Regions from separate parts of the Cupriavidus sp. FW216-B1 genome, predicted to be linked through region 3. Evidence: predicted binding sites of a transcription regulator. Region 3 holds the regulator's gene; each other region holds the start of a gene.
What was found. The regulator sigma-54, encoded in region 3, starts transcription at its own class of promoters, with help from an activator protein. The targets are predictions, from matches to a motif close to TGGCANGNAANCTGCTTT.
Positions count from the first base shown of each region.

Region 1: the regulator sigma-54 is predicted to act here: its motif matches at 1,779-1,796, upstream of AC3WXD_RS11345 (circularly permuted type 2 ATP-grasp protein).
Region 2: the regulator sigma-54 is predicted to act here: its motif matches at 1,996-2,013, upstream of AC3WXD_RS05595 (phenol hydroxylase subunit).

Region 1 is NZ_JBYTEL010000003.1:360,520-366,342, reverse strand. It holds gene edd (phosphogluconate dehydratase) at 1-1,036, shown strand, start outside; gene AC3WXD_RS11350 (gluconokinase) at 1,231-1,731, shown strand; gene AC3WXD_RS11345 (circularly permuted type 2 ATP-grasp protein) at 2,009-3,481, shown strand; gene AC3WXD_RS11340 (alpha-E domain-containing protein) at 3,576-4,529, shown strand; gene AC3WXD_RS11335 (transglutaminase family protein) at 4,563-5,387, shown strand; gene AC3WXD_RS11330 (proteasome-type protease) at 5,544-5,823, shown strand, end outside.
Region 2 is NZ_JBYTEL010000001.1:1,292,812-1,298,634, forward strand. It holds gene AC3WXD_RS05580 (aromatic/alkene/methane monooxygenase hydroxylase/oxygenase subunit alpha) at 1-340, opposite strand, end outside; gene AC3WXD_RS05585 (MmoB/DmpM family protein) at 384-692, opposite strand; gene AC3WXD_RS05590 (aromatic/alkene monooxygenase hydroxylase subunit beta) at 703-1,695, opposite strand; gene AC3WXD_RS05595 (phenol hydroxylase subunit) at 1,758-1,961, opposite strand; gene poxR (phenol degradation transcriptional regulator PoxR) at 2,377-4,083, opposite strand; gene AC3WXD_RS05605 (patatin-like phospholipase family protein) at 4,309-5,268, shown strand; gene AC3WXD_RS05610 (SDR family NAD(P)-dependent oxidoreductase) at 5,388-5,823, opposite strand, start outside.
Region 3 is NZ_JBYTEL010000011.1:69,261-75,083, forward strand. It holds gene lptB (LPS export ABC transporter ATP-binding protein) at 1-610, shown strand, start outside; gene AC3WXD_RS21860 (RNA polymerase factor sigma-54) at 744-2,219, shown strand; gene hpf (ribosome hibernation-promoting factor, HPF/YfiA family) at 2,269-2,619, shown strand; gene ptsN (PTS IIA-like nitrogen regulatory protein PtsN) at 3,038-3,493, shown strand; gene hprK (HPr(Ser) kinase/phosphatase) at 3,572-4,543, shown strand; gene AC3WXD_RS21880 (PsiF family protein) at 4,747-5,082, shown strand; gene rapZ (RNase adapter RapZ) at 5,199-5,823, shown strand, end outside.

The DNA of each region.
Region 1 (5,823 bases), on a different contig from region 3:
CGAGCGCGCCGTGGTCAACGCCATCGTCGGCCTGCTGGCCACCGGCGGCTCGACCAACCACACCATCCACCTGGTGGCGATGGCGCGCGCGGCCGGGATCGTGATCGACTGGGACGATTTTGACCGCCTGTCGCGCATCACGCCGCTGCTGGCGCGGGTCTATCCGAACGGCTCGGCCGACGTCAACCATTTCCACGCCGCCGGCGGCGTGGCCTACGTGATCGGCCAGCTGCTCGAAGCCGGGCTGCTGCACGAAGACGTGCAGACCGTGGCCGGGCGCGGGCTGGCGCGCTACACGCAGGAGCCGGTCATGACCGGCGGCGCGCTGCGCTGGCGCGACGGCCCCGCCGCCAGCGGCGACGCCGCGGTGCTGGCCAGCGCGGCCGCGCCGTTCTCGCCCGAGGGCGGGCTGCGCCTGCTGCGCGGCAATCTCGGCCGCGGCATGATCAAGGTCTCGGCGGTGGCGCCGGAGCACCGCGTGGTGGAGGCGCCGGCGCGCGTGTTCGATTCGCAGGAAGGCCTGCAGGCCGCCTTCGAGGCGGGCGAGCTGACCGGCGACGTGGTCGCGGTGGTGCGCTTCCAGGGCCCCAACGCCAACGGCATGCCGGAGCTGCACCGCCTCACGCCGGTGCTCGGCTCGCTGCAGGACGCCGGCCACAAGGTGGCGCTGGTGACGGACGGCCGCATGTCGGGCGCGTCCGGCAAGGTGCCGGCCGTGATTCATGTGGGCCCGGAAGCACTTGCGGGCGGCCCGCTGGCGCGCGTGCGCGACGGCGACCGCATCCGCGTGGACGCCGTGGCCGGCACGCTGGAATGGCTCGGCGGCGCGGACGGCGCGGATGGCGCGTCCGGCCTCGCGGCGCGCGCGCTGGCGCCGTCGCCCGACGACGACTTCGCCCGCTTCAGCGTCGGCCGTGGCCTGTTCGGCCTGTTCCGCCGCCACGCGCGCACCGCGGAGGAGGGCGGCAGCGCGCTCGACCTGTCCGAGGCCGACGCGCCCGGCGCTGTCCAAACCGCCGCGGCCGTCGCACAATAGTCCGCGCCCCCAGGCCGCTTTCCTCTTTTTTGTGGCCTTGCCCGCCGCCTGGCGGGCAAGGCAGCCCCGAGCCGGTGCATGCCAGGTCCTGGCATGGCTGCATGGCCGTGCGGTTCGCCAGAAACCGCCCGGCGCGGCGCGGGGACTACCGACAAGGATGGGACAACCATCCGAACACGATCGCTGGAGCAGACATGATCTACATCCTGATGGGCGTTTCCGGCAGCGGCAAGACCACGGTCGGCCAGTTGCTGGCCAAGACCCTGCATTGCGGCTTCCATGATGCCGACGAATTCCACAGCGCGGCCAACAAGGAGAAGATGCACAACGGCATCCCGCTGACCGACGAAGACCGCTGGCCCTGGCTGGGCGCGCTGCGCGCGGCCATCGACACGGCCCGCGCCGAGGGCCGCACCCATGTGTTTACCTGCTCCGCGCTGCGCCAGGCCTACCGCGACCGCCTGACCCCGCCCGACGGCGGCGTGACCTTCGTCTACATGAAGGGCGACGCCGCCGTGATCGGCGGGCGCCTGTCCGGGCGCAGCGACCATTTCTTCAACCCGGCCCTGCTGCAGAGCCAGTTCGACACGCTGGAGGAACCGCGCGAGGCGCTGGTGCTCGACATCCGGCAGCCGCCCGAGGCGCTGGTGCAGCGCATCCTGGCCGAAGTCCCCGCCACCGCCGCGGCCCGCTGAGCCCTCGCCGGCCTCCGCGGGCGCTTTTGCGCCGCGCACGCGCGGGCTGGCAGACATCTTGCTACATTCCCTTGCGATGGCGCGAACGCTTGCTGCTTGCGGCTTTCGCGGTCATGGGTATCATCCCAGTTAGGACAGCACTTCGACGCATGGCCCGCGGCCTTGACCGCCGGGCCCCGGGTGGTGGCCTCGAAATGCTGTGCCGGGAAGAACAAGCCAATCAAAACGGGATCGCCGGCAGGCTGAGCGGCGCCCAAATCATGGGGGAACGGCCATCATGGCGGCGCGGTTTTTCGACGAGATGCTCGATTGGCAAGATGGCGTGGCGGCAGCAATCCACGCGGGGCAGGCCCTGCCGGCAGGCGCGGTGCGCGCGCACTACAAGCAGTTTGCGGAGTGGCTGGCGCGGCAGTCCGAAGGGACGATGGGCAACAAGCGCGCGGAAGCGGACCTGATCTTCCGGCGCGTGGGCATCACCTTCGCCGTCTACGGCGACAAGGACGAGTCCAACAGCGGCACCGAGCGGACCATCCCGTTCGACGTGATTCCGCGGATCTTCCCGGCCAGCGAGTGGGCCACGCTGGAGCGCGGCCTGCGCCAGCGCGTGTCGGCGCTGAACCGCTTCATCCACGACATCTACCACGGCCAGGACATCATCCGCGCGGGCGTGATCCCGCCCGACCAGATCTACAACAACGCCCAGTACCGGCCCGAGATGCTCGGCATCGACGTGCCGCGCGACATCTACGCCCACGTGGCCGGCATCGACGTGGTGCGCGCGGGCGAGGGCGAGTTCTACGTGCTGGAAGACAACCTGCGCGTGCCCTCCGGCGTGTCCTACATGCTGGAAAACCGCAAGATGATGATGCGGCTGTTCCCGGACCTGTTCGCGCGCAACCGCGTGGCGCCGGTGGCCCACTATCCCGACCTGCTGCTCGACATGCTGCGCAGCGTGTCGCCGCAGAGCATCGCCGACCCGACCGTGGTGGTGCTCACGCCCGGCATGTACAACTCCGCCTATTTTGAGCATGCGTTCCTGGCCCAGCAGATGGGCGTGGAGCTGGTCGAGGGCAGCGACCTGTTCGTGCAGGACGAGCACCTCTACATGCGCACCACGCAGGGGCCGCAGCGCATCGACGTGATCTACCGCCGCGTCGACGACGACTTCCTCGACCCGCTGGTGTTCCGCCCCGACTCCACGCTCGGCGCGGCCGGGCTGCTGTCGGTCTACCGCGCCGGCAACGTGACCATCTGCAACGCCATCGGCACCGGCGTGGCCGACGACAAGTCGATCTACCCGTACGTGCCGGACATGATCCGCTTCTACCTGGGCGAGGAAGCCATCCTCAACAACGTGCCGACCTACATGTGCCGGCGCCCCGACGACCTGCAATACGTGCTCGACCACATGGACCAGCTGGTGGTCAAGGAAACCCACGGCGCCGGCGGCTACGGCATGCTGGTGGGCCCGGCCGCCACGCGCGCGGAGATCGACACCTTCCGCGAGGTGGTGCGCTCGCGCCCCGAGCAGTACATCGCCCAGCCCACGCTGGCGCTGTCGACCTGCCCGACCTACGTGGAGTCCGGCATCGCGCCGCGCCACATCGACCTGCGGCCGTTCGTGCTGTCCGGCAAGGACGTGCGCATGGTGCCCGGCGGGCTCACGCGGGTGGCGCTGCGCGAGGGCTCGCTGGTGGTCAATTCGTCGCAGGGCGGCGGCACCAAGGACACCTGGGTGCTGGAGCGCTGAGCGCCGCGCGCAACGAATGCTTGAGATGACCCGCGCCGCCGCCGCTGCCAGCGCGGCCGGCGCGGACGAACCGCGCAGTACGAGGGGACCGACCATGCTAAGCCGCACCGCCGACCATCTGTTCTGGATGGCGCGCTATACCGAACGCGCGGAGAACACCGCGCGCATGCTCGACGTGAATTACCAGACTTCGCTGCTGCCGCAATCGGCGGAGGTGGCGGAGCAGGGCTGGTGGGCGATGCTCGACATTTCCGAGCTGACCACCGTGTTCGACCACAAGTACGGCCTGCTCACGCGCGACGACGTGATCGACTTCATGGTGCGCGACATGACCAACGCGTCGTCGATCATGAGCTGCCTGCGCGCGGCGCGCGAGAACGCGCGCGCGGTGCGCGGCTCGCTCACCACCGAGGTGTGGGAGACCATCAACACCACCTGGCTGGAAGTGCAGCGCATGATCGCCGACGGCGTGCTGCGCGAGGACCCGGCGCAGTTCTTCGAGTGGGTCAAGTTCCGCTCGCACCTGGCGCGCGGCGTGCAGTTCGGCACCATGCTCAAGGACGACGCCTTCCACTTCATGCGGCTGGGCACCTTCCTCGAGCGCGCCGACAACACCGCGCGCATTCTCGACGTGAAGTTCCAGGCCAGCACCGTGGACGACAGCGACCCCAACCGCGACGCCAACGACTTCTATCACTGGGCGGCGGTGCTGCGCTCGGTGTCGGGCTTCGAGGTCTACCGCAAGATCTACCGCACGGTGATCACGCCCGAGCGCGTGGCCGAGCTGCTGGTGCTGCGCCCGGACATGCCGCGCTCGCTGGTGTCGAGCATGGACGAGGTGGTGTCGATCCTGGCGCTGGTGGGCAACCAGCATTCGTCGGAGACCGAGCGGCAGGCTGGTAAACTCCATGCCGACTTGAAATACGCGCGCATCGACGACATCTTCGCCGTCGGCCTGCACGCCTACCTGACCAGTTTCCTGGAGCGCATCGGCGACCTCGGCAATGGCATCAGCCGGGATTTCCTCGTGCCGCTGCTGGCTGCCTGAACTCCGTGGTGGTCGCGCCGGCCTCGCCACATCGTGAAATACAAGATCCGCCACAAGACCGTCTACCGCTACGCCGAGCCGCCGCGCCGCAGCGTGCACGAGCTGCGCCTGGCGCCGCGCTCGGGCCCGCTGCAGACCGTGCGGCAGTGGCAGGTGTCGGCGCCGGGCAACCTGTCGGAGGCGCGCGACGGCTTCGGCAACATCGTGCACAGCTTTACCGTGGCCGGCCCGGCGCATACGCTGGTGATCGAGGCCAGCGGCGTGGTGGAAGTGACGCCGCCCGCGGCCGGCGGCGCGCCGCTGTTCTGCGATGCGCCGCCGGCCGGCGAGGCGCGCGTGTCGCCGCTGTACTACCTGGGCGGCACGCCGCTGACCGCGGCGCCACCGGAGATGGTCCGCTTTGCCGCGCCTTACCTCGCGGCCGGGCATGAGGTGCCCGCGCTGCTGGCGCTGGCCGACGGCATCGCGCGGCGCGTGCGCTACGCGCCGGACAGCACCGACGTGGGCACCTCGGCCGGCGAGGCGTTCGCGCTCGGCAGCGGCGTGTGCCAGGACCAGGCCCAGGTGATGGTGGCGTGCTGCCGCGCGCTGGGCGTGCCGGCGCGCTACGTCAGCGGCTATTTCTACGACCCGGCCGCGGCGGCGCTGGCCGGCCATGCCTGGGCCGACATCTGCGTGGATGCGGACAAGGAACTGTGGTGCAGCGTCGACGTGACGCACCGCTGCCTGAGCGACGCGCGCCACGTGCGCCTGGCGGTGGGGCGCGACTACCGCATGGCCGCGCCGGTGCGCGGCGTGCGCCACGGCGGCAGCGGCGAGCAGATGGCGGTGGAGATCGCCATTGCACCGCAGCGGTGAATGCGGTGGTGCGTGGCGCACCACCGGTGGGCGCGCGCGCCGGTTCCGCGCGCGGGGCCGCGGCGCTAGAATGCTGCATTCGTTGATGTGGCCTCGGTGCGCCCCTGATGCCGGCGGCGCGCCGGCGCCGGACATGCACCATAACAAGACAAGATCATGACGTATTGTGTTGCCATGCGGCTCGACGCCGGCCTGGTGTTCCTCTCCGACTCCCGCACCAACGCCGGCGTCGACGCGATCTCCAGCGCGCGCAAGATGACCGTGTTCGAGGAACCCGGCGACCGCGTCATGGTGCTGCTCACCGCCGGCAACCTGGCCATCAGCCAGTCGGTGCGGCAGGTGCTGGCCGAAGGGCGCGACGAGAAGCGCTCGCTGTGGACCGCGCGCGACATGTTCGAAGCCGCCACCATCGTCGGCGACGCGGTGCGCCAGGTGC
Region 2 (5,823 bases), on a different contig from region 3:
AGCCGCGGTGCGCGGCGTACTCCAGCGGCGTCACGCCGGTCAGGAACAGACGCAGCGCGTTCAGGTAGCGCGGGTCGGAGACGTTGAGGTGGCCGTTGTTCTGCACGAAGGAGTCGATGATCGCGTACAGCTTGCGCTCCTTCTCCGACTGGTATTTCCAGTAGGCGTCCATCGTCATGCGGAACGGGTCTTCCCACTGGTCCCAGTCGTGGATCTTGATGCCCTCGTACTTGTCGTAGGGAAAGACCTTGTCCATCGGCTCGTAGGTGGTCTCCCAGCCGAGGTCGCGCGTCATCGTCGCGTATTTCTCGCGCAGGTTGAGTTTCTTGCGTGCGTCCATGATGTCTCCGTTATGCTTGCCCGCCGCCGGCGCGGCGGTGAATTCAGTCGTTCCAGCGCAGCGTGAAGGCGTCGTCGTCCTCGTCGATGTTGCCGCACAGCGAGATCAGGTTGAGGTGGATCTCCTGCAGGTCCCAGTCGCGGCCGAGCTTGTCCGAGACCAGCGCGCGCACGATGGTGAGGTGCCCCGGCGCGTCGATCTTCACCATCGCGGGAAAGCGCGACACCACGGCGTGCGGGTTGGCCTCGGTGATGGCGTCGATGATGGGGCGGGTGTCGTCGTTGCTCTGCAGCGCGATGTAGACGTTGGAGACGTTCGAGACGTTCGAGACGTCGGCAGTGTTGGCGGTCATGGCGCGCTCCTCAGTCCAGGCCGAGCTTGCGCAGGCGCACGTCGAACTGCTCCAGGCACAGCGCCACGGCCTGCTCGCCGCCGGCGCCCAGCAGCGTGTCCGCCACCGGCACCAGCGCGGCGCCGGCCTGCGCGCGCGCGCCGCGCGCCCAGCCCGCCAGCAGCGCGCGGTTGGCCTCCGACTCGGCCGCCGCGGTCTGCACCACGGCGTCGACCCAGCGCGCGTGTTCCTCGCGCCAGTCGTTCATGAACTCGGTCAGCACCGCCAGCCCGGTGCCGCAGGCGCGCGCGATGGCGGCGTCGGCGTGCTGGTACACCAGCGGATAGAGCAGGCCGTCGAGCACCAGGTTCTGGGTGACGAAGGTCTCGAACCAGTCCTCGATCACGAAGCTGTGCTCGACCATGCGGCGCAGCGGCTGCCACGCCGGGCTGTCCAGCCAGGCCGCCTTGGCGCGCTCCAGCGCCACGCCGGTATTGCCGTCGAGCAGCATGCCGATGCGCGACAGGTACTGCGCGATGCCGAGCCGGTCCATCGCGCAATAGGTGCAGGCCTGCGTGATGGCGGTGCCCCAGCCGTAGTCGGCGCAATAGAAATTGTTCATGTTGGCGCCCCACTCCACGTGGCGCAGCGGCAGCAGGCCGTCGGCCAGGCGCTCCCGCCACTCGGCCGGCAGCGCCTGCAGCAGGCCGCGCTTCTCCACGAAGGCGAAGCTTTTCTCGGTGGCGTCCTGCTGGCGGCCGCGCGCGCCGACGTAGGCGCCGTAGTAGTACTGGCGCGGGTCCTTGAGCGCGTACCAGTCCGCCATGACGATGGCGGTGCGGCTCTTGTCGTAGAGCGCGTGGCCCGGGTCCCAGGTGGGGCGGTAGTGGAAGTTGACCTCCGACTGCACGTCGTAGGTGGCCTCCTGGTAGCGCGACGCGGGCTTGTCGCCGAAGCGGCGCGCCACGTGGCCGTAGGTCTGGCGCAGCGGCTCGATCTGCCGGGTCTTGATGTCGACTTGCATGGCTGGGTCTCCTGGGTCCTGCTGTTCTCGATGTTCCTGGTGTTCCGGTTTCGGGCGGGCGCTCAGGCGTCCGGTTCAGGTGGGAGGAAGCGCACGCGGTTGACGCTGCAGAACGCCTCGAACATCGGCTCGGGCATGATCAGCTCGACGTTGAGCTCGGGGTCCGCCACGCAGAAGGCGAACTGCACGAAGCCCGCCGGCGTGCGGCCGTCCACGCGCACGTAGCGCGGCACGGCTTCGAACAGGGGGACCGACTGGTTGATCATGGCGCGCTCCTCGGGTTGGCTGGCACGCAGCTCCATTGCGAAGAGCGTGCCAGCCGGCGCGAAGCACGGCGGCGCAAGGGCCGGCGGCCCGGAGCGCGGCGTTGCCCGCGCGTTTACCCGCACGGGAGCGGCGGCGGCGCATCGATGAATTGATCAAGCCCGCGGCTGGGCTTGATCAAATGGTGAAAAGCCGCGCGGGGCGGGCGTTTGCGGGCGGCGCGCGCGGGCTGTGCGCCGCAACAGGCGGCGCCGCGCGGGGCGGCGCGAACGGTGGCGCGAACAGGGAGGAACGCGGCATGCGCCGCAGCAAGCCGCGCCGGGCGGCCGCGCGGCGCGCCGCGGGGGATGGATCAAATGGTGAAAGCGCGGCCGGGCACGTGGCAAGGCACGCGCCGGCCATGCGGACCGGCCCGCCTCAGTTGCCGCGGCCGCCGCGGTTCTTCCAGCGGTAGGCCAGTTGCGGCCGGGTGATGCCGAGCAGGCGCGCGGCCTGGCTCAGGTTGCCGTCGGCGCGCGCCATCGCGGCCTCCATCAGCACGGTCTCCACGTCGCCCAGCGCGAGCTGCTGCTCGGCCATGTGGTCGAGCAGGCCGTGCACCGCCGCTTCGCGCAGGGCCGGCAGCGTGCCGCCGGCGCCCAGGCGCGGCGCGGTGTCCATGCCGGCCTGCGCGCCCGCGGGCAGGAACAGGTGGTCGGCGGAGATCAGGCCGCCGTTGCCGGCCAGGATCACGCCGCGCTCGATCACGTTCTCCAGCTCGCGCACGTTGCCGGGCCAGTCGTGGCGGCGCAGCTCGGCCAGCGCGCGGTCGGTGATGCCGACGATCTTCTTGCCGTGGCGCGCGCCGCAGCGGGCCACGAAGCGCTCCGCCAGCAGGCGGATGTCGTCGAGCCGCTCGCGCAGCGGCGGGATGGTGACGGGATAGACGTTGAGGCGGTAGTACAGGTCCTTGCGGAAGGTGCCGGCCTTGACCGCCTCGGCCAGGTCCACGTTGGTGGCGGCCACCAGCCGCACGTCCACGCGGCGCGGCGCGGCGCCGCCCACGCGCTCCACCTCGCCTTCCTGCAGCACGCGCAGCAGCTTGGACTGCGCCGGCAGCGACAGCTCGCCCAGCTCGTCGAGGAACAAGGTGCCGCCGTGCGCGCGCTCGAAGCGGCCCGGGCGCGACTGGTGCGCGCCGGTGAAGGCGCCCTTGTCCACGCCGAACAGCTCGGACTCGACCAGCTCGTCGGGAATCGCCGCGCAGTTGACCGCCACGAAGGGCTTGTCGGCGCGCGCGCTCACGCTGTGCAGCGCCTGCGCGAAGCGCTCCTTGCCGACCCCGGTCTCGCCCAGCAGCAGCACCGTCACGTTGCTGGCCGCGGCGCGCTGCAGCAGGCCCCAGGCGGCGCCGAACCCGGGCGAGCAGCCCACCAGGTCGGCGGGCTTGCCGTCGCCGCGCTGGAGCGCGCGCAGGTGCTCGACCTCGCTCTGCAGCTCCAGGATGGTCTCGATCACCGGGTCGGGCTGGTACAGCGCCAGCACCGCGGCGCCGTCCTCCCACGCTTCCAGCGGCTTGCCGACGATGCGGCAGTGCGCATGGCCGCAGGCCACGCACTCCACCTCGCGGTAGAGGATGGTGCGGCCCATCAGCGCCGAGGTGTAGCCGGTGGCGTAGCCGATCTGCATCCAGCACGCGGGCGCGTCGACGATGCCGAACAGCTGCCGGTGCACGTCGCCCTCGAACGAGTCTTCCCACAGGAACTCGCCGTCGTAGATGCCGGCGGCGATGTCGATGTCCACCTTGACCGGCGTCACCCGCACCACGCCTTCGATGGTGTGCAGGCAGGGCCCGATCTCCAGCAGCCCGAAGTCGCTCTGGTTGGGCCGCAGCTTCTTGGCCAGCTCGGCGTCGCGCAGGCCGGAATGGAAGCCCATGCGCATGAACAGGCCGCGCGCGCGCTCCATGCCCAGCGTATCCACCAACTCCTTGCGCAGCGCGCCCAGCGACGCGGTGTGCAGCAGGATCATGCGCTGCTCGTCCAGCCAGATGGAGCCCTCCTCCATCGCGAAGCGCAGGCGGCGGGCGAGATTGGCCAGGCCATCGCGCATGGTGGCCGAGAATTTGTCGGTCGAACTGCTCATCGTCTCCTCTCCTGGCGGCCGGAAAAGCAGGCGCGCCCGTGCTTTTTCCGGCACGGTACGCACATTATGTGCCATCGCTGCCGCCCGCCGCGCGCGACGGCTGTCCAGCCGGCCCGATGTCGCCTATGCTGTCCATTGCAGGCGTGCCGGGCCGGTCCCGGCCTGATTCCCGATTCCCGGTTGCCTCTTCCCGATTCCCGACGTTGTTGCTCTGCACCACGAGACATGGAAAAAACCGCATTCGTCTTTGCCGGCGGCGGCAGCCTCGGCGCCATCGAGGCCGGCATGCTGCGCGAGCTGGTGGCCTGGGGCATCAAGCCCGACATGGTCATCGGCGCCTCGGCCGGCGCCATCAACGGCGCCTATTACGCCTGCAACCCGCACGCGGCGGGCACCACCAGGCTCGAATCGCTGTGGCGCGGCCTGCGCCGCGCGGAGGTGATGCCGTGGTCGTGGCGCAGCCTGTTCGGCATGCTGCGCGGCCAGCGCGGCCATCTGGTGGAGTCGCACGCGCTGCAGCGCCTGCTGTCGCGCCATTTCGGCGACATGCCGCTGGAGCAGGCCGAGCTGCCGCTGTACGTGGTCGCCACCGACATGCAGGACGGCGCGGAGGTGGTGCTGTCCTCGGGCAGCCTGGTGCAGGCGGTGCTGGCCAGCGCCGCCATCCCCGGCGTGTTTCCGCCGGTGCGGCTGGGCGGGCGCACGCTGATCGACGGCGGCGTGGCCAACAACACGCCGGTCTCCACCGCCATCCGGCTGGGCGCCACGCGCGTGGTGGTGCTGCCGGCCGGCTTCGCCTGCGCGGCCCGGCGCGAGCCGCGCGGCCCCATCGACCACGCCTTCAACGCGCTGTCGCTGCTGGTGGCGCGCCAGCTGGTGCAGGACCTGGAGCGCTGGGCCGGGCACGCGCACATCTCGGTGGTGCCGCCGCTGTGCCCGCTCGACGTCTCGCCCTACGACTACACCCAGTGCGGCACGCTGATCGACCGCGCCGCGGCGGCCACGCGGGCGTGGCTCAACGCGGACGGCCTCAACAGCCGCCACATCCCCGGCGCGCTGACGCCGCACTCGCACGACGAGGCCAACCCGAGCTGCGATTTCGATCCCCGGCAGGCGGCGGCCATGCACGTGCACGAGGCCGCGCCCGGCCACGCGCCCCACTCGCACGCGGCCGCGCCGCCGTGATCCGGCTTCGGTATCGGTGAACTGCCCGGACGGCGCGCCGCGCGGCGCTCAGGCCGGGGCTGACGTGGCGGGGCAGCGGGAAAGCGGCATCCCGCGGCCCGTCGCGGCGCCGGGCGGCATCAGGCGATGCCGAAGCCCCCGTCCACCGGCAGGATCACCCCGGTCACGTAGCCGGCGTCCTCCGAGCACAGGAAGCGCACCACGCGCGCCACGTCGCGCGGCAGGCCCCAGCGGCGCATCGGCAGGCGCGCCATGATGGCGGCGCTGCGCTCGGGGTTGTCGAGCGCGCCGGCCGACAGGCGCGTGCGGATCCAGCCCGGCGCCACCGCGTTGACGCGCACGCCCTGCGGCGCCAGCGCCGCGGCATAGGAGCGTGTCAGGCCGAGGATGCCGGCCTTGCTGGCGGCATAGGCCGGGTTGTTGGCCGAGCCGAAGTAGCTCCACATCGAGGCGATGTTGACCACCGCGCCGCGCGCGCGCACCAGCCGCTCCTGCAGCACGCTGGTCAGGATCTGCGAGCCGTTCAGGTTCACGTCGACCACCGCGCGGAAGCCC
Region 3 (5,823 bases):
CACCTCGTTCTACATGATCGTCGGGCTGGTGGCGCTGGACGAGGGCGACATCGTGCTCGACGACAAGCACATCAGCGGCCTGGCCATCCACGAGCGCGCCCGCATGGGCCTGTCCTACCTGCCGCAGGAAGCGTCGGTGTTCCGCAAGCTCAACGTGCAGGAGAACATCCGCGCCGTGCTGGAATTGCAGGTCCACGACGGCAAGCCGCTGGCCAAGGCCGAGATCGAGCGGCGCCTGGACACCCTGCTCGACGACCTGCAGATCGCCCACCTGCGCGACAACCCGGCGCTGTCGCTGTCGGGCGGCGAGCGCCGCCGCGTGGAAATCGCGCGCGCGCTGGCCTCCGCGCCGCGCTTCATCCTGCTCGACGAACCGTTCGCCGGCGTGGACCCGATCGCGGTGGGCGAGATCCAGCGCATCGTCAGCTTCCTCAAGGCGCGCAACATCGGCGTGCTGATCACCGACCACAACGTGCGCGAGACGCTGGGCATCTGCGACCACGCCTACATCATCAGCGAAGGCACGGTGCTGGCGTCCGGGCAGCCGGAAGACATCATCGCCAACGAGTCGGTGCGCAAGGTCTACCTGGGCGAGAACTTCCGCATGTAGCCGCGGGAGGGGCACGCGGGGACACCCGCGAGGCGGCGTTCATGCCGCCTTTCGCCCCGCAAACGATCACGGCGACGCCAGCGATAGCAATTTCCGTTCCACCAGTACGGAAGTTGGGCATAAAATAGCTCGCATGAAACCGTCGCTACAGCTCCGCCTCTCGCAACATCTCGCGCTCACGCCGCAACTCCAGCAGTCGATCCGCCTGCTGCAACTGTCCACGCTCGAACTGCAGCAGGAAGTGGAACAGGCCCTGACCGAGAATCCGCTGCTCGAACGCGAGAACGACTGGATCGAAAGCCCGCTGCGCGTGGCCGCCGACGGCTCGGTCAACCTGCAGAGCGCGCCCGCGCCGGCCCCCGCCGACGGCCAGGGCACCAGCGAGAACCGCGCCGACGGCGCCGCCGACAGCGAGGACAGCTACAGCGACAGCGGCGAGGACTACGGCAACGACTGGAGCCTGGACGACTTCGCCCGCCGCCCGCAGGGCGACGAGGACGAAAAGACCCCGATGCAGTTGCGCGACGCGGAGCCCACGCTGCGCGAGCACCTGATGGAGCAGCTCGCCCCGCTGAAGATCTCCATGCGCGACAAGGGCCTGGCCATCTTCCTGATCGAGTCGCTCGACGACGACGGCTACCTGAGCGCCTCGCTCGAGGAAATCTGCACGGAGCTGCCCGAGGAGCTCGAATTCGAGCTCGACGAGGTGCACGCCATCCTCACGCTGCTGCAGAGCTTCGACCCCGCCGGCGTGGGCGCGCGCAACGCTGCCGAATGCCTGGCGCTGCAGCTGCGCCGGCTCAAGCATCCGCAGCGCGAGCTGGCCCTGACCATCGTCACCAGCCATCTCGAGCTGCTCGCGGTGCGCGACTACACGCGCCTGAAGAAGGCGCTGCAGGTCGACGAGGCCGACCTCAAGGCCGCGCACGAGCTGATCCGCTCGCTCGCGCCCTACCCCGGCCATGCCTACAGCCGCCCCGAGGCCGACTTCGTCGTGCCCGACGTGTTCGTGCGGAAAATGAGCGGCGGCTGGATCGCGCAGCTCAACCCGGATGTGATGCCGCGGCTACGCATCAACGACATGTACGCGCAGATCCTGCGCGGCGCAAAAGGCGACTCCGGCGCGGCCGGGCTGCAGCAGAAGCTGCAGGAAGCGCGCTGGCTCATCAAGAATATCCAGCAGCGCTTCGACACCATATTGCGCGTCGCACAAGCGATTGTCGAACGTCAAAAGAACTTCTTCACCCACGGGGAAATTGCGATGCGCCCCTTGGTTTTGCGGGAGATTGCCGATACACTGGGTTTACACGAGTCCACCATCTCTCGGGTGACAACCAATAAATACATGGCAACGCCGATGGGGACTTTCGAGCTGAAGTACTTCTTCGGCAGTCACGTATCCACGGAAACCGGCGGCGCGGCCTCATCAACGGCAATCAGGGCGTTGATCAAGCAACTCATAGGAGCCGAAGACCCCAGGAACCCCCTGTCGGACAGCAGGATCGCCGAACTGCTCGGCGAGCAAGGCTTCGTGGTGGCCCGGCGAACCGTGGCCAAATACCGTGAAGCGCTGAAAATCCCTGCCGTCAATCTCCGCAAGACTTTGTAGCCGAGCCGCACCGCCTGCCTGGTGTGGCTCTTTCAGAAGGAGAAACGCTATGAACTTCAAGATCAGTGGACACCACTTGGACATCACGCCCCCGCTGCGTGAGTACGTGGAAACGAAACTGGAGCGTATCGTCAGGCATTTCGATCAAGTCATTGGCGTAAGCGTGCTGCTCTCTGTCGACAATACAAAAGAAAAGGACCGGCGGCAGTATGCGGAAATCAATCTACATCTCAAGGGCAAGGACATCTTTGTCGAGGCGCATCACGAAGACCTGTATGCCGCCATCGACGCACTGGTCGACAAGCTCGACCGGCAGGTGATTCGCCACAAGGATCGCGTGCAGAGCCACGACCGCGACGCGGTCAAGTACCAGATGGCCGCATCGCAGATGCAGCAATGACCGTGCCTGGCGGCCCGCCAAGGGGGCCGCCGGTGTCAGTCCCTTGAACCAGAACAAGCCGCGCCCGTTGCGCGGCTTTTTTGCGCCGTCCGCTTTCGTGTCCACCCTCGCGCCGGCGGCCGTTGCGCAATGCCACAAGGGGATTCCGCAACGCCCCGCCGCCGGTGTATGCTGCGCAATACATGAACGGTGGTTCAGCGATTCCGGGCATGCGCGCGGCACCGCTTCCGCGCACGGGCTATTGCGATGCACAAGGCGGGGGCGGGCCTGCTCTATAATGGCCAGACGCCCGACACCGGCATGGGACAACCGGTGCAATGCGGGTATGAGCCGGCACCGGCCTTTTCATCCCCTTTTTGCCTGGCGCGCCCCCCTGCCGGCCCCGGGCCTGCTTACTAGAAAAACCTGCGCATTCCACATGAATCGTTTGGCTAAATTGCTGCCACCCGGCAACATCAACCTCGACGTCAGCGTCACCAGCAAGAAGCGGGTGTTCGAACAGGCCGGGCTCCTCTTCGAGAACAACCACGGCGTAGCGCGCGCCACCGTGACCGACAACCTGTTTGCCCGCGAATCGCTGGGCTCGACCGGCCTCGGCGCCGGCGTGGCCATTCCGCACGGCCGCATCAAGGGCCTGAAGCAGCCGCTGGCCGGCTTCATGCGCCTGGCCGAGCCGATCCCGTTCGAGTCGCCGGACGGCAAGCCGGTATCGCTGCTGATCTTCCTGCTGGTGCCCGAGCAGGCCACCCAGCAACACCTGGAAATCCTCTCCGAGATCGCCCAGCTGCTGTCCGACCGCGAAATGCGCGAAGGACTCGCCACCCTGCCCACTTCCGATGCCGTGCACCAGTTGCTGACGCAATGGCATCCCTGACCCGCCTGGGCAGCCGCCACCCGGCACGCCGGGCGACGGCCCGCCCGGCCTGAAAGCCCGTCCCCCGAAAGTAGCCGCATGGAACTCACTGGCGTCACCTCGCAGTCGATCTTCGACGACAACGCAGCCGACATCAAACTCTCCTGGGTTGCTGGGCTGGAAGGCGCGGACCGCGCCTTCGACGTCGAGTTCGCGCGCGAAGCCACCTCCGCCGCCGACCTCGTCGGCCACCTGAACCTGATCCACCCGAACCGGATCCAGGTGCTCGGCAAGCCGGAGATCACCTACTACCAGCGCCTCGACGACGAGATGCGCAAGCGCCAGATGGGCGAGCTGATCCTGCTCGAGCCGCCGTTCCTGGTGATCGCCGACGGCATGGAGCCGCCGCCCGACCTGGAACTGCGCTGCACGCGCTCGTCCACGCCGCTGTTCACCACGCCGGTGTCCTCGGCCGCGGTGATCGACCACCTGCGGCTCTATCTCTCGCGGATCTCCGCGCCGCGCGTGACCATGCACGGCGTGTTCCTCGACATCCTCGGCATGGGCGTGCTGATCATGGGCGAGTCGGGCCTGGGCAAGAGCGAGCTCGGCCTGGAACTGATCTCGCGCGGACACGGGCTGGTGGCCGACGACGCGGTGGACTTCGTGCGCCTGGGGCCGGACTTCATCGAAGGCCGCTGCCCGCCGCTGCTGCAGAACCTGCTCGAGGTGCGCGGACTGGGCCTGCTCGACATCAAGACCATCTTCGGCGAGACCGCGGTGCGCCGGAAGATGAAGATGAAGCTGGTGGTGCAGCTCGTGCGCCGCAACGACGGCGAGTTCGAGCGCCTGCCGCTCGATTCGCAATACCTCGACGTGCTCGGCCTGCCGATCCACATGGTCAAGATCCAGGTGGCGGCCGGCCGCAACCTCGCCGTGCTGGTCGAGGCCGCCGTGCGCAACACCATCCTGCGCCTGCGCGGCATCGACACGCTGCGCGACTTCATGGACCGCCAGCGCGCGGCGATGCAGGCCGACGTGGTCGCGCGCGGCCAGGGCCGGCTGCTCTGAAGCGCCGGGAGCGCGGGCGCGCGCGCGCAGAAAGCGCGCCCGCCCCGCGCGGTTTTTCATTTGCTTACATTGCTTGCGGGTCCAGGCCGTCAACGGCTTTGGGACATCGTCCGTTTTGTGCTGTAATGGGCATCGAGCCCACCCCGAGCCGCCGCGCCGACAGGCCGGCGGCCATGACGTTTTCCACAGCCAGGAGAGCAAGCATGAAGAAGATGATCGCGATGTGCGCGCTGGTAGCCCCGCTGTTCGCCAGCGTGGCGTTTGCCCAGACGGCTGCGGCCCCCGCCGCACCCGCCGCCCCCGCGGCGGCACCCGCAGCCGCCAACACCCAGCAGGACAAGATGAAGGCCTGCAACACCCAGGCTTCCGGCAAGAAGGGCGACGAGCGCAAGACCTTCATGAAGGGCTGCCTGTCGAACAAGCCGGCGGCGGCGCCCGGCAACAGCCAGCAGGAAAAGATGAAGGCGTGCAACAAGGACGCCACCGGCAAGAAGGGCGACGAGCGCAAGGCCTTCATGAAGGATTGCCTGTCCAAGTAAAAGGGCCGCCCTTGCGGCAAGGCACGCAGTCGAATGGCGAACCCCGGTTCGCCATTTTTCTTGGCGCCCGCGCCGTCATGACGGCGTCATTCCCCTGATGTTATGCTTGTGACGCTATGCGCATCATACTTATCACCGGAATTTCCGGCTCCGGCAAGTCGGTCGCCCTGAACGTACTGGAAGACGCGGGCTACTACTGCGTCGACAACCTGCCAGCGCAGTTCATCCCCGAACTGGCGCGCTATCTCGCGTCCCAGGGCTACACGCACCTGGGCGTCGCCACCGACATCCGCAGCCGCGAATCGCTCGACCAGCTGCCGGGCACGCTGCGCGACCTCGCGGCCGAGCACCAGGTCCGCGTGGTGTTCCTGACCGCCAATACCGACGCGCTGGTGCAGCGCTACTCGGAGACGCGGCGGCGCCACCCGCTGTCCATGCGCACGGAGAAGCCCGGCGCGGCCGGCGAGAACAATGCAGACAATGTCGCCGCTGCCGCGCCGCTCAACGACACCTCGCTGGTCGAGGCGATCGAGATGGAGCGCGAGCTGCTCAGCCCGCTGGCCGAGGCCGCGCACCGCATCGACACCAGCAACGTGCGCACCAACACGCTGCGCGCCTGGATCAAGGAATTCGTGCGCGAAGACGGCCTGCAGCTCACGCTGCTGTTCGAGTCGTTCGGCTTCAAGCACGGCGTGCCCAGCGACGCGGACATGGTGTTCGACGTGCGCTCGCTGCCCAATC